3 regions of the Pseudoalteromonas sp. UBA2102 genome follow, and region 1 is predicted to be linked to each of the others. Evidence: predicted binding sites of a transcription regulator. Region 1 holds the regulator's gene; each other region holds the start of a gene.

Region 1 (6,423 bases):
CGCGTCAGCAAGGTTGGAAAGCATTATTGCAAATGGTTGAAGATCAAATGCAAACCACCAATAACGAAATTCTTCGCCAAGGGGGTGTGTATGCCCTTGTTGGGCCTACTGGTGTAGGTAAAACAACCACAGTTGCTAAACTTGCCGCATTAGGCGCACAAAAGTATGGCGCCGACAAAGTTGCCCTAATCACCACTGATACATACAGAATTGGTGCGTATGAGCAGCTTGCAACGTATGGTCGTATTATTGGTTGTGGTGTTAAACAAGTAAAAGATGCCAATGAATTAGCCGAAGTTTTATATCATTTACGCAATAAGCGTCTAGTATTAATTGATACAGCGGGTATGAGCCAACGTGATTTACGCCTTACAGAGCAATTAAATACGTTAATGCGCAACCAGCGAGTAGATATACGTAGTTATTTAGTATTAAGTGCCACAGCACAAATAAATGTACTGCAAGAAACCGTAAGACATTTTAAAAAGGTTCAGCTAAGCGGTTGTATTTTCACTAAGTTAGATGAATCATTAAGTTTAGGTGAGATTATTAGTATAGCGATTCAAAATCGTCTTCCAATAGGGTATCTTACTAATGGTCAGCGTGTACCAGAAGATATTCGCGTTGCAAATGCTGAAAAACTAGTAAAAAAAGCTGAGCAATTGTATTTAAAAAGAGCAAAAGCACAACATTCAAGGCACCAAGCAGTGGCGCCAAGCACAGTAGGGATGTATGATTAACACAGTATTAGATCAAGCAAGCGGCCTGCGCAAAATGAGTCAAAACAACAACAACGGCGTAAAAGTTATCGCTGTCACTGGCGGTAAAGGAGGGGTGGGTAAAACCAACGTCTCTTTAAATACTGCTATTGCTTTAGGGCAGCAGGGTAATCGTGTATTAGTATTAGATGCCGATTTAGGCCTAGCTAATTGTGATGTAATGCTAGGACTACGTGTTGAAAAAAACTTATCTCATGTCCTTTCAGGCGAGTGCGAACTTGACGAGATTTTAGTTGAAGGCCCAGGCGGTATTAAAATCGTGCCTGCTACATCAGGTTCGCAAAGTATGGTGGAGCTAACCCCATCTGAGCATGCTGGGTTAATTCGTGCCTTTAGTGAGCTTAATACCGAATTTGATATTTTAATTGTAGATACCGCCGCTGGTATTTCTGACATGGTGCTGAGTTTTTCTCGTGCAGCGCAAGATGTCATGGTGGTGGTGTGTGATGAGCCGACCTCTATTACTGATGCCTACGCGCTTATTAAAGTACTTAGCCGCGAGCATGGCGTTTATAAATTTAAAATTGTTGCAAACATGGTGCGCAGTATGCGCGAGGGCCAAGAGCTTTTTGCAAAGCTCTCTAAAGTAACAGACCGCTTTTTAGATGTGTCTATGGAGCTTGTTGCGACTATTCCATATGATGAAAATATGCGTAAATCTACGCGTAAACAAAAAGTAATTGTCGATCTTTTCCCTAATTCACCAGCAGCAGTCGCGTTTAAAACATTAGCGACAAAAGCAGTAAAATGGCCTATACCTAATCAACCTTCAGGACATTTAGAGTTTTTCATTGAGAAGCTAGTAAACGGCTGATTATGACAACATCGGTGAAAAGAGCTATGGGATATCAATCAACACAAAATTTAAATGTGATTGTTGAAAAGCACGCGTCGCTTGTCAAAAAAGTGGCGTGCCATTTAATAGCTCGCCTTCCTCCTAGCGTTCAGCTTGATGACTTAATTCAATCGGGAATGATTGGCCTTATCGAGGCCTCAAAAAACTTTGACGCCAGTAAAGGGGCAAGCTTTGAAACGTTTGCTGGTATTCGTATCCGCGGCGCTATGCTTGATGAAATGCGCAGAGGGGATTGGGCACCACGTTCGGTGCACCGTAAAAGCCGATTAGTAGCCGAAACTATCACAGAATTAGAAAATAGCTTAAATAGAGAACCAAAAGATACTGAAGTAGCTGAAAAACTTGATATTTCGCTAGAAGAATACCATCATATTTTAAATGATGTTAATTCCAGTAAAGTGCTTGGTATAGAAGACCTAGGGGTAGATGAAGATGTTATTAGCCCTGCAGGTCAAGATTTAGCGCTAGACAAACCATTTAATAATGTTAAAAATGAACGGTTTAATAATTCATTGTTAGAGGCAATAAAGTCTTTACCAGAGCGAGATGCAATGGTGCTTTCTTTGTATTACAACGATGAAATGAATTTAAAAGAAATTGGGCATATACTCGATGTAAGTGAATCGCGTGTAAGTCAGATACATGGTCAGGCGATGATTAAGCTCAAAGCAAAAATCAATGACTGGATAAACTAGTAGTAAGTAAATTATAGGTTAAGACCTCACCGGAGGATGTTTTGGATAAAAACATGAAAATTCTTGTTGTTGATGATTTCTCTACAATGAGACGTATTATAAAAAATCTGTTGCGTGACCTAGGGTTCACGAATGTTCAAGAAGCTGACGATGGTTCTACAGCATTACCTATGTTGCAAAATCAGGTTTTTGACTTTGTTGTAACCGATTGGAACATGCCAGGCATGCAGGGTATTGACTTGCTAAGAGCCATTAGAGCTGACGAAAAATTAAAACATATTCCGGTTTTAATGGTGACGGCAGAAGCTAAAAAAGAACAAATAATAGCGGCAGCGCAAGCAGGTGTTAATGGCTATATTGTTAAGCCATTTACTGCTGGTACTTTGAAAACTAAATTAGAAAAAGTGTTTGAACGCTTAGGTTAATGAGAGGAGAGGCTTATGTCAGCACCAGCTGCGCCTCAAATTACTTTAGAACAAGCTCGTCAGCTCGTCGTTTTTTTAGAAAATGGTGAGCAAGATAAAGCAGATCAATTAATTTTAGATACTGCCTCTCAAGAGCAATCGCAGCTTTTTGCTGAAGTAGGTAAGTTAACACGCCAATTACACGAAGCCCTTAAAAGCTTTGAACTTGATACGCGTTTAACCGATTTAACCACTGATGCAATACCGGATGCGAAAAAGCGCTTAAACTATGTCATGGAAATGACAGAAAATGCAGCTAATAAGACAATGGATGCGGTCGAAGCAAGCCTTCCTATTGCGCAGCAGCTAGCAGATGAAATTGCACATATTAAGCCTACTTGGGATAGGCTTATGAACCGCGAAATAGAGCTGGGCGAGTTTAAAACCTTATGCCACAGCATCGACAAGTTTATGAACAGCTCTCATCATAAAACTGATGAGTTGCAAACTTTAATGACCAATGTACTAATGGCGCAGGATTTTCAAGATTTAACAGGCCAGGTTATCCGCCGTGTAATTGAATTAGTCAGAGAAGTAGAAGAAAGTTTAATCCACCTTTTAACAGCATTTGCTGCACAAGATGACAGCATTGTTGAAAGTAAAGAACAACAAGAAACAGAAGAACTGGTTGCCGCACAAACATTAGCAGGTCCTGAAGGCCCTATTATTGATAAAGAGTCGCGAAATGATGTTGTATCTGACCAAGACGAGGTCGATGACCTATTATCAAGTTTGGGCTTCTAAGAGGAGAGTAACTGCATGAGCTTTGAAGTCGATGAAGATATTTTACAAGACTTTCTTGTAGAGGCTGGAGAAATCCTAGAGCTTTTATCTGAACAGTTAGTTGAGCTAGAAAATAACCCAGAAGATACTGAGTTACTAAATGCTATTTTTAGGGGCTTTCATACCGTAAAAGGGGGGGCAGGCTTTTTAGCTATGACTGAGCTTGTTGATGCCTGTCATGGTGCTGAAAACGTATTTGATCTTTTACGCCAAGGGGTTAGAACTGTTAATTCAGAATTAATGGATGTGATTTTACAAGCACTAGATACCATTAATGAAATGTTTGCCACTATTCAAAACCGCGAACAGCCAGACCCAGCAGACCCTCAATTATTAGAAACCCTTCACAAACTTGGTCAACCGCCTACGGATGACGAGCTTACTGAAACAGCCCCCGACGTTGTTGAACAAGAACCCGCAGCTCCCGTTAGCGCAACAGATGATGAAGACCCATTTGCATTTGATGAACTATTTGATGCGGCAGGTTCAAGCCCTTCAGCAGATAGCACGCAAATTGATGAAATTACAGAAGATGAATTTGAAAGCTTACTCGATGAGTTACACGGCAAAGGCCAAAGCCCGGTGTCGCAACCAAGTGCAAGTGCAGAGCCAGATTCAAGTTCAGATATTACCGATGATGAATTTGACAGTTTATTAGATGAATTACACGGTGTAGGTAGTTTTGGTCCTGTTGCAGGAGATACCTCAAGCAGTGAGCCAGAAGTAAAACACACAGCACCACCGGCGGCTGTTGCAAATGATAGCGGTGATGATGAAATCAGCGATGATGAATTTGAAGCACTGCTTGATGAACTGCACGGTAAAGGCGCCGCACCAGAATCAAAAGAAGCTGACACACCTGCACCGCAGCCACCTAAGGCTGCACCTGTAGCACAAACGCCAGCAAAACCTACGCCAGAAAAGCCTACGCCAGCACCTGCAGCAAAACAAGCTCCGGCGGCTAAAGCCGCTGCGCCTACACCTAAAGTGGCTGAAAAACCAGCGAGTAGCGCTGCACCTAAAAAAGCTACGCCTCCACCTGCTGAAACCACAGTACGTGTTGATACAAAGCGTTTAGATCAAATAATGAATATGGTTGGCGAGTTGGTATTAGTACGAAATAGGTTGGTCAGTTTAGCGACCAATACAGACAGTGAAGCGATGGGTAAGGCGATATCAAATCTTGATGTGGTCACTGCTGATATTCAAGGTGCAGTAATGCAAACGCGAATGCAGCCTATCAAAAAAGTGTTTGGCCGATTCCCTCGCGTAGTACGTGACTTAGCCCGTAGCTTAAATAAAGAAATTGATTTACAGCTTGTAGGTGAAGAAACCGATTTAGATAAAAACTTAGTTGAGGCACTGGCCGATCCGTTGGTGCATTTAGTACGAAACTCAGTTGACCACGGTATTGAAATGCCAGCAGCGCGTGAAGCTGCGGGTAAGCCTAGAACTGGTAACGTTACATTATCGGCTTCGCAAGAAGGCGACCATATTTTGTTAACCATTAAAGATGATGGTGCAGGTATGGATGCGGAAAAACTGAAAAAAATAGCGATCAGTAAAGGCGTTATTGACCATGATCAGGCAAGTCGCTTATCAGATACAGAAGCGTATAACTTAATATTTGCACCAGGCTTTTCGACCAAAGAAGAGATATCTGATATTTCTGGCCGTGGCGTAGGCATGGATGTAGTAAAAACTAAAATTACGCAGCTTAATGGCTCTGTGAGTATACAGTCAGAGTTGGGCGTAGGGACTATTTTAGAGATAAAAGTACCATTAACACTGGCTATTTTACCTACGCTGATGGTTATTGTTGGTGAGCAAACGTTTGCGTTACCACTTGCTGGTGTGAGTGAAATATTCCACTTAGATTTAACCAAAACCAATGTGGTAGATGGTCAGCTTACAATTATTGTTCGTAAAAAAGCGATACCGCTATTTTACTTAGAGCATTGGCTAGTTAAAGGTGCTGATTGTTCTCAGCGAAAAGCGCAAGGTCATGTGGTAATTGTACAAATAGGTACTCAGCAAGTTGGCTTTGTGGTTGATTCATTAATTGGCCAAGAAGAAGTTGTTATTAAGCCTCTTGATGCGTTATTACAAGGTACGCCAGGAATGGCTGGTGCAACAATTACATCTGACGGTGGTATTGCGCTGATTCTGGATGTACCTAATATGCTTAAGCATTACGCAGGATAAAATGTAGGCATACCTGTGTATGCCTACACATAAATTTAATAAGAGAGCGCAATGGCCGTAAAAGTTTTAGTTGTTGACGATTCCAGTTTTTTTCGCCGTCGAGTAAGCGAAATTCTTGAACAAGACAGCGGTATTGAAGTAATAGGTTTTGCTGTTAACGGTAGAGAAGCCGTAGAAAAAACAGCGCAGTTACGTCCAGATATGATCACCATGGATGTAGAAATGCCTGTGCTTGATGGTATTAGCGCAGTAAAAGAAATTATGGCGAGTAACCCAACGCCAATACTTATGTTTTCTTCATTAACTCGCGACGGTGCAACCGCAACTTTAGATGCACTTGATGCCGGAGCTATGGACTTTTTACCGAAAAAGTTTGAAGACATTGCACGAAATAACGAAGATGCAATTAAGTTATTGCAAGCTAAAGTGAAGGAAATTGGTCGCAGGCGTGCACCGCGCCCTGTTAGGCCATTAACATCAAGTAAGACTACTGCTCCATCTGCAAGCAAACTTGCCACAACAAGCTCATCGCTTAAACAACCTGATAGAAGCTTTCAACGTGCTGCCCCAGTGCAGACAACAACTACATCCAGTATGCCCACGCGTGCCAGCGGTAAACACTATCAAATAGTGGCTATTGG
Region 2 (6,423 bases), on a different contig from region 1:
AGCGTAATCTCGAAACACCTGAAAATAAAACCAACCCACTGCGAGCTAAAATCATAGGTTACACGGTCATACTGGTGGTGCTTACCAGTGCGCTGGTGGCTAACATTGCATTTAGAAAGCCTATGGACTTTGACATAATACGAGACCGTAACCAACTGTATCGAGTTGACTTTAATGGCTTGGTAGAAAACACCTATACATTAAAAGTAATCAACAAGGCGCAGTACGAGCAAACCTTTAATATTGATGTTCAAGGCCTTGAAAACTTTAAGTACATTGGCAAGCAAACATTTACAGTGCAAGCAGGGCAATCGCATAATGTGCCACTGTCACTTGTGATGGACCCGTATGATTTAAAAGCGCCAATGACGGAGTTTAACTTTGTACTTTCACCGGTTAATGACCCCGATGAAAGCATATCGCAACCGAGTAACTTTTTTAAAGCGCGATAAACACACTAACAAAAGCGGGGTAACCCGCTTTTTACATTAAGAAGCCCATGAGTAAATTTAGTTTTGAAGATTTAACGCCCGACTTAATTCTCGATGCGATAGAAAGCGTTGGTATATATGCAGAGTCAGGTTTATTAGCACTTAACAGCTACGAAAACAGAGTCTACCAATTTAAGGCGGAAGATGGCCTGCGCTACGTTGTTAAGTTTTACCGACCAGAGCGCTGGAGCAAAGCGCAAATACAAGAAGAGCACGACTTTGCATTTGAATTAGCCGAGGCCGAAGTACCCGTTGTTGCACCTATTAAGCACAGCGGAGAAAGCTTATTTGAGCACCAAGGTTATGTATTTGTGTTATTTCCAAGTGTAGGCGGGCGACAATTTGAAGTTGATAACCTGGATCAGCTTGATGTAATGGGTCGTTTAATTGGCCGTATGCATCAGGTGGCTAAAAGCAAAGCATTTGAGCACAGACCTACCTTTAGCTGCGAAGAATATTTGCATACAGCTAAAGTTCATCTGCAAAAAAGTAATTTGGTACCTATGGGGATCAGCACGGCTTTTTACACCATATTGGACTTGGTTATTGAACAAGCGCAAGCACAGTATAAAAATGTGCAAGGGATCCGCTTACATGGTGATTGCCACGCAGGTAACATTTTGTGGGCAGGCGAAGCACTTATGTTTGTTGATTTAGATGACGCTCGTCAGGGGCCGGCCATTCAAGATTTATGGATGATGCTCAGTGGCGATCGTCAAACACAGCTGTTACAGTTAGACACCCTTGTAAATGCGTATGAAGAGTTTTGTGATTTTGACCACACTCAACTCAAATTAATTGAACCGCTTCGTGCAATGCGTATTATTCACTATATGGGTTGGGTAGCTAAACGATGGAGTGATCCTGCGTTCGTACGGAACTTTTCATGGTTTGCTGAAGACAAATACTGGGAGCAACAAATTTTAGCGCTTAAAGAGCAGTTTGCAGCACTGCAAGAAGCTCCGCTGAAGTTATTGCCATAAAATTTTATTTAAAAAGTACACGAGATACCAATGCTTAAAAAATTGAAACTGAGCCTACTACTTTTATGTTTACCATTTGCAGCCCTTGCTGCACAGTTTGAAGCCGATAACCAGTATACTGTTATTGATGTAGAAAAAAGCGCAGAGCCGCAAGTAACCGAATTTTTCTCGTTTTACTGTCCGCATTGTTTTAAATTTGAGCCTGTTGCAAAGGCAATTGAAAAAAGCCTACCTGAGGGCACTGAATTTATAAAAAATCACGTTAACTTTTTAGGCGGTGTATCACCACAGGCACAAAGCAACTTAAGCTACGCCTACTTAATCGGTAAAAAGCACGGTCAAGCACAAAGTATCAGCGACCAAATTTTTAAAAGTATTCATGTACAGCGCGCACCTTTAACGCAAATGAAAGACGTTAAAAAGCTGCTTGAAGTTAACGGTATCGATAGTGCAACGTTTGATCAAGACATTGCCAGCATGCCAATTATTTCAGCTGAGCGTGCAATGCAAGATAAACAAAACAAATATTCAAAACTAGGTGCGCTAACTGGTGTGCCTACCTTTATTGTAAACGATAAATATAAAATAAACATTAACACCATTAATAACCAGCAAGAACTGAATGAGTTAGTTGCTTTTTTACTAACACTTTAATCTCGGAGAACAATAACAATGATCAAATTAGTTAAAGCAGGTTTACTTGCATTACTATTGCCTATGGCTGCGAGCAGTGTAGCCGCCACTTATGAAGAAGGCGTACATTACGATGTAGTTGCTGAGCGCGCGACTAAAAAGCCAGAAGTAAAAGAGTTTTTCTCATTTTATTGCCCTGCTTGTAATAACATGGAAGCGTTAATTGGTGAGTTTAAGCCAAAGCTAGACAAAGACGTTAAATTTAAAAAGAGCCATGTTGATTTTGTCGGTGTTCGCGATCCAGAAAACCAACAAATGATGAGCCAAGCGCTGGCCACTGCGGAAGTACTTCCACAAAAAGATAAAATTGTTGCGGCTATTTTTAATCACATTCACACTAAGCGCGCTAAATTTAACGAGCTTGCAGATGTAAAAGATGTATTTGTAGCGCAGGGTGTTGATGGCGATAAGTTTGATAAACTATACAAAAGTTTCTCGGTACGTACATTAAGCTCTAAAATGAAGCGTGACCAAAATTACTTTAAAGAAAAAGGCGCGCTACGTGGCGTACCAACCTTTATCGTAAATGGTAAATACAAATTAAACCTAGGCCGTGAGTCTGGTATTACCGCGCCAGAAGATATTAGTAAATTAATTAATTATTTAGCGAACAAGTAAGGTTTGCTAAAACAAAAAAGCTCCGTAAGGAGCTTTTTTGTTTATAGGGATGTAGTAATGGAAAAAATATTAATATCGAGTTGTTTATTTGGCTTACCTGTTCGATACGATGGTAAAAGCCAAGCATTATTACACCCGCAAATTAATGTATGGCGTAAAGAAAATAGGTTAGTTATGTTTTGTCCTGAGGTGGCTGGTGGATTGCCAACACCTAGAGCATCAGCAGAGATAAAACAAGGCAGAGTAGTAACGAGCACTTATGAGGATGTAACTAAAGAATTTAAATCAGGTGCAGCTAAAGCCCTAGACTTATGTAATGAGCATGCAATTCGTTTTGCTTTACTTAAAGAGTCGAGCCCTTCGTGTGGTAGAAATACAATTTACGATGGTAGCCATAGTGGGGTAAAAGTACAGGGCATGGGTATGACTGCTAAGTTGCTGATGGAGCATCAAATTGAAGTGTTTAGTGAAAATCAAATACCAGCACTTATAAAGGTGCTGGCATTATAATATTAACTCACTATTTTCTTTGTAAGAAAACACCCGATTCTATGTGATGCGTATAAGGGAACTGATCAAATATCGCAAAGCGCTTAACATTATGAGTACGGGTTAAATGATCTAAATCGCGCTCAAGCGTTTCTGGGTTGCACGATATATAAATAATGTTCTCGTAGTTGGCTACTAAGTCACAGGTAAGGGTATCCATACCTGCGCGTGGAGGGTCGACTAAAATAGTTTGGCAATCGTAACTTTTTAAATCTATCCCCTCTAAACGCGAAAAGGTACGTTCGCCATTCATTGCCTGGGTAAACTCTTCACTCGACATACGAATTATATCTAAGTTATCTACCTTATTTTTAGCAATGTTGTATTGCGCTGAATGCACAGAAGACTTAGATATTTCAGTAGCCAATACGCGATTAAACGAACCCGCCAATGCAATAGAGAAATTACCATTACCACAGTAAAGTTCCAGCAGATCATTACTCAGTGGTTTACATAAGTCTTGTGCCCACTCCAGCATTTTTATATTCACTTTAGCATTAGGTTGCGTAAAGCTATTTTCTACTTGTTGATAAATAAGCTCCTGGCCGTTTATGGTTAAACGCTCAGTAACAAAATCATTGCCTAGTACTTCTTTTTGTTTGCGCGCACGACCGATAAAGTCAATGTTGTATTTGCTGCTCAGTTTTTCTTTCAGGGCTTTTATTTCAGTTAGCCACTGCTCATCGAGTGGTTTGTGATAAAGCAAGCTTACTAAAATCTCGCCACTTAATGACGATAAATAATCGATTTGAAACAGCTTACGGCGTAATACTTCACACGACTTTAAATTATCAATCATCACCTGCATAACCTCACCAACTAATGGCGCGGCAGGGTCAAAGGTGTCGACGCGAATTTTTTCTTTCGTGGCCTGATCAAACATAATATGAAATAGATCGTCCCCATCGTGCCATACTCTAAATTCAGCACGTTGGCGGTAGTTAATTGGCTCTGAGCTAAACACCTCTAACGCTTGCACACCAAATCGCTTAAATTGCGACGTAATACGCTGCTCTTTTTCATTTAGCTGCGTATCGTACTGTGTGGTATCTATTTTAATCACTGCCATTAATGCTACTACCTTATTTATGAGATCTATTTATCGGCGCTATTGTAGGGAGCGAGCAGTATTTGTCTAGTTTTGCTGATAATAAAGTTGCTGTTTTTTTAAACATGCACTTTAGTTTTGTCACTATTAGCCGATAATAAGCTAAGTACGTAACGGAGGTGGATCATGAAAATCGGTAATTATGGCTATACGCCAAACAACAACGTAAACAAATTCAATAATAAAGAGGCGCTACAGCAGCCAACAATCCAATCTCCGCAAGAAAGTTCATTACAGCGAGGCAGAGAACTTGCTGCAAAAGTGCTTGGCGACAAAATGGCAGAGCAGCTAGGTTTACCTGTTGAGCAAAAACAAGCCGATAAACCTTTATTCGATTTTGATGAAATAGTAAAAAATGTACTCGACTTTGTATCTGGCGCAGTTAATAAAGCCAAAGCCAATGGTGCCGATGACGATAAATTAAAAAATATGTTAGATGATGCGCGCTCAGGTGTTCAAACCGGTATAGACGAAGCGGTTGATGAACTAAAAGGCACCGGTGTATTTAACGAAGAAATGCAAGAGGGCATCGACAAGTCAAAAGAAGGCATTTTTGAGGGGCTTGATGAGTTTGAGCAAACCCTATTTAACCCACAAGCGGCCAGTGTTAGCGTAAGCCAAGCACAATATGTAAGCATGAGCAGCAATGCCGAGTATAAGTTTACAACGGCCGAAGGTGATGAGGTCAGTATTAGCTTTGCTGATGCATATGAGTCTCAAACAGCGAGCGGGTATCAACAAAGCAATAACAGCGAATCGTTTGCCAGCTCGTCGTCGCAATCTCGAGAGCTGTCTTTTTCAATGTCAGTTAATGGTGATTTAAACGAGCAAGAGCAAGATGCCATTAACGCCATGATGGAAGAGCTACAAGGTGTAAGTAAAACATTCTTTAGCGGTGATTTGGATGAAGCATTTGAAAAAGCACAAGAACTGAGCTTAGGCAGTGAGCAACTTGTTGCATTTTCAATGGACCTTCGTCAAACAAAAACAGTCGCTACCGTTAAAAGTTATGAGCAATATCAGCCAAACCCAACAAAAGAGGTAGCCGATGCGATCGCACCTTTTAATGACGATCTAAAAAATGCATTTGATAAAGCATCGCAACTAGGCCTACAAGATCAGCTTGCCGGTATTATAGAGTGGCTAAACCAAGATCAAGCAGCGGTCGATCAGCTAGTTGATTACACACAGGCAATGTTTGAAAACCTAAACCAATTAAATTCAGCGGGCGATGCACTCGACGGGCTAAAGTCTGAGCAAAGCTAAACTACTTTCTTTTATAAATAACTCATGGCAAACTGCCGTTCTTAATAAACAGTAGGAACCAAAGTTTGTCAGCCCACATAATGGTATTTGATTCAGGTATAGGTGGCACCACCGTGCTTGAGCATATTCAAAAGCGTATTCCAGATGCACAGTACAGCTACTTTATGGATAATGCGTTACTCCCTTATGGCGCGCAAACCCAGCAAACTATTATAGGGCGTTTATGCTCACTCATTTATTTTATTGAGCAAAACGCGCTTAATGTCGACCTTATTGTTATAGCCTGCAATACAGCCTCTACATCAGCCTTAAGTGAAGTACGCAAAATTACATCAATACCTATTGTAGGCGTAGTGCCAGCAATAAAGCCTGCTGCTGAAGTAACTAGCACAAAGCACATCGGCTTATTGGCAACCCCCGCCACAGTTGCAAGCCCCTATACTCATACATTAATAAAAGAGCATGCCAGCAACGTAACAGTGAGTTTATATAGCAGTGTTGAGCTGGTGGCATTGGCAGAGCAGTTATTTTTCACTCAGCAGCTAGATACACTCAAACTGCATAAAGAGCTTACGCGTTTGCGCATTAACTCAGATATAGATGTACTTGTACTAGGTTGCACACATTTCCCAATTCTTAGCGATGCTATACAAGCGTACTTTAATAACGCAGTGCAATTACTCGATTCAGGCGCGGCCATTGCTAGCAGAGTAAA
Region 3 (6,423 bases), on a different contig from region 1:
GGTAAATTCACCGCTTACAAAATTATCGTAAACCGCGACATCACCGTTGGTAAGTGCTACATAAAGTCGGTCGTTTACGTGGTCATAATCAACATCCCACGGGGCGGCTTCGGTAACAGTAGTAGCAAGCGGCGCGGCATCTCCCGCTGCAGCACTGCCAAATGTGGTAATTTGCATGGCACCAAAATCAGCTATAAATATCAGCCCGCTATTTTTTGCAATCGCTATGCCCTTAGGGTTAACCAATGTAGTGGCAGGGCCTGTAATTTCACGGTCTTGATTAGTACTAAAGCTTGCACCATCATCGCGATTGGCAAGTTGGCATATAGTTTTAATGCTACCATTTTCGCTGTCGCTTGCTTGTATTAAATTACCGAGGCTATCAAAGGCTACGCCTTCATTTGCAGTGGTATTAAAGGTTTTTAATTTGGCAGCGTTCTGGTTTATTAAATCAACAGTGCCTGCGTTTTGCTCACCGTTATTAGCTAAAATAAACGTGGCAGCACTAAAGCCGGGGTTACCGTTTGTGCCATCGCTTCCATCTTGACCATCTGCTCCCGGCGTACCGGCTAAACCGTTTTCTCCATCATCACCGCTACACCCTGAAATACCAAGTACTATCCCAAGCGCTAATGCTGAAAAACAAAGGGGGCGTTTAAGTGAAATGTTTTGTGTATGAAGGTGAGTTAAATTAGCTTTTTTCATCATTTTTACCTTTTAATATTCCATCAAATGAAAGTAAATAACGTGCCTGTTTATACTCCTCAGTACGTACTATTTACTGTGTTAACCTCATAGAGATAACGCGTAGAAATACACATTGGATGCAAATATTTAAAAATAAAAAACAAAAAAGGAGCCATCAGGCTCCCTTTAAAAACTAGCTAGCAAAAATAATTAAGCGATAAACGATTTTATTGAATTTAAAATGCCTTGTTCACCTAAGCCCATTTCATCATGCATTTGCGCTTGTGTGCCGTGCTTAATAAATTCATCAGGAATACCTAAGTTAAGCACTTTTAGGTTGGCTTTTTGCGCTGCTAAATATTCATTAACCGCTGAGCCTGCGCCACCACAAATAGCGTTGTCTTCAAGCGTTACTATTACATCATGAGTTTGGCTAAGCTCATCTAATAAACTTGTATCAAGTGGCTTAATAAAGCGCATATTAACTAGCGTTGCCCCTAGCTCATTTGCAGCAAGTTGCGCGTTTTCAAGCAAAGTACCAAAGGATAAAATAGCAATTTTAGCACCTTGCTTAATGGTATTGGCTTTGCCTATTTCTAGTAGCGTCATTTCGCTTTGAATATCGGCAGTACCGGCACTACCACGAGGGTAGCGAACTGCTACAGGGCAATTAGCTTTATAACCGGTATAAAGCATATGGCGGCACTCGTTAGTATCACTTGGGGCCATAATAACCATGTTGGGAATACAGCGCATAAAGCTTAAGTCGTACGCACCTTGGTGTGTTTCGCCGTCGGCGCCTACAATACCAGCGCGGTCTATAGCAAAAAGCACAGGTAAGTTTTGCAGTGCAACATCATGGATAAGTTGATCATACGCACGTTGTAAAAAGCTCGAGTAAATAGCTACAACGGGTTTTAACCCTTCACAGGCAAAACCGGCGGCCAATGTGACAGCGTGCTGCTCTGCTATGGCTACATCGAAATACTGCTCTGGGTGTTCTTTTGAAAAACGCACCATACCTGAGCCTTCACGCATTGCTGGGGTAATAGCCATTAATTTTTTATCTTGCTCGGCCATATCACACAACCAATCACCAAACACCTTAGAGAAAGTGGCGGCGCCAGGTTTAGATTTAGGTAAGCTTGATGTATTAGGGTCAAACTTTGGCACACCGTGATAGCCAATAGGATCAGCTTCTGCGGGTTTATAGCCTTTTCCTTTTTGGGTTTTTATATGTAAAAGCTGAGGCCCTTTTAAATTACGCATATTACGCAGTGTATCTACGAGCATATTTACATCGTGGCCATCAATTGGGCCAATGTAATTAAGACCTAGTTCTTCAAAAAAGGTACCTGGAATAACCATTCCTTTTAGGTGCTCTTCTACTTTACTGGCAAGCTCTTTAACAGGAGGCACGCCAGAGAGTAACTTTTTACTGCCTTCGCGAATATTTGTGTAAAAGCTGCCAGATAAAATACGCGCAAAGTGATTAGTTAACGCACCGACGTTTTCAGAAATCGACATTTCGTTATCATTTAAAATGATTAACATGTCAGATTTTACATCGCCTAAGTGGTTCATTGCTTCAAATGCCATACCTGCTGTAATGGCGCCATCGCCTATAACAGCAACAGTTTTGCGGCCTTTACCTTCTTTTTGAGCCGCAATAGACATACCAAGCGCTGCCGAAATAGAGGTACTTGAATGGCCTACGCTAAAGGTATCGTATTGGCTTTCTTCACGAAAAGGGAATGGATGTAATCCGTCTTTTTGGCGAATTGTATGCATTAAATCGCGTCGTCCCGTTAAAATTTTATGCGGGTACGCTTGGTGGCCTACATCCCATACAAGGCGATCTTCTGGTGTGTTATACACATAATGTAGAGCAACGGTAAGCTCAACAGTTCCTAAACCAGACGCTAAATGGCCGCTACTTTGCGAAACAGAGTTGAGTAAATAGTCTCGTAACTCGTTGCTAAACGCAGGGAGTTTATCTTGCGCTATATCGCGTAAGTGGGCTGGTTCGTCAACCAAGTTAAGTAATGGATACTTGCTACTATCAAGTGTCATGGTATTTATTTTATCCTTCGCTAACACCGGTGCTAACTTATTAGTTGTTACCGCTGTTGAGTAATAATGTCAGTGCTAAATGGCAATACGTATATGTAACACTCAATGGTCACGTTTAATCAGGTAGTTTGCCAGCGCCGCTAGAGTAGAGGTATCAGCATCTATTTTGTTTAATGCTTGATGCGCTTGCTCTATTAAATTTTGCGCCATTTGCTTGGCACCTTGCATACCTAATAGGGCCGGATAAGTTGCTTTATTAGCAGCTAAATCAGAGCCTTGTGGCTTACCTAAAGTAAATGTGTCACCTTCAACATCTAAAATGTCGTCGTGCACTTGAAATGCCAGCCCTATAGCATACCCAAAAACACGTAAGTTTTCTAAGGTTTGTTTGTCTGCTTTTTCGCTACATAATGCACCCAATGTAATGGCACAGTTGATTAAGGCACCCGTTTTTAATTTATGAATTCGTTCAAGCTGTTGTACTGTAATCACTTTATCTGTGGCTGCAATATCTAGCCCTTGCCCGCCGACCATGCCTTCAAGCCCCGATGCTTTAGCCAGTGCGCTGATCATTTTTACTTGTGTTGATGCGCTGCAGGTGAAATTGTGAGTCGAGATAAGCTCAAAGGCTAATGTTTGTAGTGCATCGCCTGCTAAAATTGCATGCGCATCGTCAAACTCTATATGGCAAGTTGGGCGTCCACGGCGAAGGTCGTCATCATCCATGGCTGGTAAATCATCGTGCACCAACGAGTAGCTATGAATACACTCAATAGCAGCAGCAAGAATATCTAAATCTTGCTTATTAGCTCCGAGCATTTCGCCACTTGCGTAGACTAAAAAGGGGCGTAAACGCTTGCCACCGTTAAATAAGCCGTACTGCGTAGCTTCTTTTACTGTGTGTGCGGTATCAAGGGGTTGATCAAAGTACTGTTGCAGGGTCTTTACGACATCTTGTTGAGCACATTCTATTTTTTCTTGTATGCTCACGGTTATTCCATATCGTTGTTAAATGAAGTAAGCGCTGCTTTTTCGTCATTACCCATCAAAATAGACACTTTTTGTTCTGCTTGTTGTAACTTACCCGTTGAGGCGTTAGCTAAGGCTATACCACGCTCAAATTGCTTTAACGACTGCTCAAGCGATAAATCACCTTGTTCCATTTCACCGACAATGGTTGATAGTTCTTCGAGTGCTTGTTCAAAACTTAGGTTTTCAGGTTTTTTAGTCGCCATGTTTAATTTCAGCCAGCATGATAAATTTAGGAGCCAATTTTAGGGGGAATGCTAAACTAGGTCAAAGGATGATCGTTGTTTTTTGAGTTATATCAGTTTAAATCGTATTTTTACCAAGTATAAGATGCGTATTAGTGCTCACTGTGTACAATAAAATTAATCAGTCGCTAGGCGAGTAGGGTATCTTGATCTAAAATTAGGCCAAACACAGTGTTTTACACTTTTTTCAAAAATGGCTTAAGTATTTCAGTATCTTGCCGATAAGCAGTTAATAATAAAAGTTTGAATAACAAAGTATAATACTTTGGAGGAAATGTGGATTTAGCAACCATAATTGGGATCCTTGGCGCAATTGGTTTAATTGTCATGTCCATGTTTATGAGTAGTAGCGGTGAAATGGGGATGTTTGCCGATGCGCCTTCTAGTGTAATTGTATTTGGTGGCTCACTATTTATTGTGTTATCAAACTTTACCTTGTCGCAGTTTTTGGGCATAGGTAAGGTTGTTGGTAAAGCATTTATGTTTAAAATCGAATCGCCAGAAGAGCTGATTGAAAAAGCAGTAGAACTTGCTGATTCAGCCCGTAAAGGGGGGTTTTTAGCCCTCGAAGAAGCCGAAATACCAAACCCTTTTATGCGCAAAGGTGTAGATATGCTCGTTGATGGCCACGATGCTGATGTAGTTCGTGCCACGCTTCAAAAAGACATTTCTTTAACCACAACTCGTCACGAACTGGGCGCCGGTTTATTTAAGTCACTTGCCGATATAGCCCCAGCAATGGGTATGATAGGAACGTTAATAGGCTTAGTTGCTATGTTATCTAACATGGATGACCCTAAAGCCATTGGCCCCGCAATGGCGGTGGCATTATTAACTACTTTATATGGTGCATTTTTAGCAAATGTAGTGGCTATTCCTATTCAGGTAAAACTTGAGCTTCGTAAAGACGAAGAAGCCATGAATCAGCGTCTAATACTGGATGCTATTTTAGGTATTCAAGATGGCCAAAACCCGAAAGTAATTGAAGGTATATTGAAAAACTACCTTGCTGAGTCTAAGCGCAAAGTAGATACCGAGGAGTAACCATGTCTGATCAAGAGTGCAAATGCCCACCACCAGGTCTGCCTGCTTGGATGGGAACATTTGCCGACTTAATGTCGCTTTTAATGTGCTTTTTTGTACTTTTGCTCGCGTTTTCAGAAATGGATGTACTTAAATTTAAGCAAATAGCTGGCTCGATGAAGTTTGCATTTGGTGTGCAAAACAAAATAGAAGTAAAAGATATCCCTAAAGGGACCTCGGTTATTGCGATGGAATTTACCCCAGGTAAGCCTGAACCTACCCCGATAGAAACCATTCAGCAACAAACCGTTGAAATGACCCAGCAAATGTTAGAGTTTCAAGCGGGTGATGAAAGCTCTGCTGGTGGTAGACAAGAGCAACGTGGCGATAAACGTGGTGGCGAGTCACGTAGTACATCGCAGCAGCAATCTTCAGAGCAAGCAACTTCAGCCGCCGATCAAGAACAAACTAACGAGTTAGTGAAAAAAATAGCGCAACAGCTCGAAAAACAAATTATCGACGGTGCAATCGAGCTTGAATCTTTAGGGCAGCAAATCATTATTCGTATCCGTGAAAATGGCTCATTTCCCTCTGGCAGTGCTTTTTTACAACCTAAGTTTAAGCCCATAATTCAAGATATTGGTGAGTTATTAAAAGATGTACCTGGAGAAATTACGGTATCGGGTCACACCGATGATTTTCAGGTTTCTAACGAGTTATATATTAATAACTGGGACTTATCGTCAAAGCGTGCTGTAGCAGTAGCAAGCGAATTACAAACAGTACAAGGGTTTGATAAAAACCGCATGATGGTAGTAGGGCGTGCTGATACTCGTCCACTTGTTCCGAATGATTCAAACGAAGATAGGCGTAGAAATCGCCGAGTAGAAATATCAATCTTACAAGGTAAGGCTAAAGAGTCAGACCCTATTGATGTGCGCTAGGCGAGTAGCGGGCGCTAATTTCTCTAATTAAGTTTCTTTTTAAGGTACTTAATCGCCTAAGTATCTTGGCAAGCTCATTATTTTAGCTTAAAGTACATTTCCTTAACATATGTAATGGATGCGCTGTGAAAGTTATAATTAAATATTGTGATATGCCAGGTAATGGTGATGGTACCGACGACGATACAAAAGAAAAATAAGGTAAAACATTTTGCCTGATTGGTTTTTGTATTTCGTTAGTATTTTAAGTAAAAGCTGGGTCTTTATGCTAAGCCCGGCTCTTTTTATATTTTTTATATTTAAAGATTACTTAGCCTTTAGGTTTGCATTACTGACCGTCGCTTTTTTCTTCTTTGGGGGGATAACAGCCTCTAGCTTGAGAGAGTTTGACGATATTTATATCTATCGTTATTTAGTATGGG

What was found. Region 1 encodes FliA, which starts transcription of late flagellar genes. Its sites were predicted from a motif close to CTAAAGNTNNNNNNNNNNNNGCCGATA; they were not measured.
Region 2: the regulator FliA is predicted to act here: its motif matches at 4,513-4,539, upstream of B2R65_RS05120 (DUF5610 domain-containing protein).
Region 3: the regulator FliA is predicted to act here: its motif matches at 4,232-4,258, upstream of pomA (flagellar motor protein PomA).

The regions. Positions count from the first base shown of each region.
Region 1 is NZ_DCYU01000111.1:31,817-38,239, forward strand. Features, by position in the region: gene flhF (flagellar biosynthesis GTPase FlhF) at 1-740, shown strand, start outside; gene B2R65_RS15135 (MinD/ParA family ATP-binding protein) at 733-1,593, shown strand; gene B2R65_RS15140 (RNA polymerase sigma factor FliA) at 1,620-2,330, shown strand; gene cheY (chemotaxis response regulator CheY) at 2,372-2,755, shown strand; gene B2R65_RS15150 (protein phosphatase CheZ) at 2,771-3,538, shown strand; gene B2R65_RS15155 (chemotaxis protein CheA) at 3,554-5,782, shown strand; gene B2R65_RS15160 (protein-glutamate methylesterase/protein-glutamine glutaminase) at 5,834-6,423, shown strand, end outside.
Region 2 is NZ_DCYU01000042.1:18,982-25,404, forward strand. Features, by position in the region: gene ccoG (cytochrome c oxidase accessory protein CcoG) at 1-452, shown strand, start outside; gene B2R65_RS05095 (serine/threonine protein kinase) at 500-1,474, shown strand; gene B2R65_RS05100 (thiol:disulfide interchange protein DsbA/DsbL) at 1,505-2,128, shown strand; gene B2R65_RS05105 (thiol:disulfide interchange protein DsbA/DsbL) at 2,147-2,785, shown strand; gene B2R65_RS05110 (2-thiouracil desulfurase family protein) at 2,843-3,295, shown strand; gene trmA (tRNA (uridine(54)-C5)-methyltransferase TrmA) at 3,306-4,403, opposite strand; gene B2R65_RS05120 (DUF5610 domain-containing protein) at 4,569-5,708, shown strand; gene murI (glutamate racemase) at 5,774-6,423, shown strand, end outside.
Region 3 is NZ_DCYU01000017.1:2,112-8,534, reverse strand. Features, by position in the region: gene B2R65_RS01610 (hypothetical protein) at 1-705, opposite strand, end outside; gene dxs (1-deoxy-D-xylulose-5-phosphate synthase) at 898-2,760, opposite strand; gene ispA ((2E,6E)-farnesyl diphosphate synthase) at 2,863-3,750, opposite strand; gene B2R65_RS01595 (exodeoxyribonuclease VII small subunit) at 3,753-3,995, opposite strand; gene pomA (flagellar motor protein PomA) at 4,311-5,078, shown strand; gene B2R65_RS01585 (flagellar motor protein MotB) at 5,081-6,001, shown strand; gene B2R65_RS01580 (hypothetical protein) at 6,213-6,423, shown strand, end outside.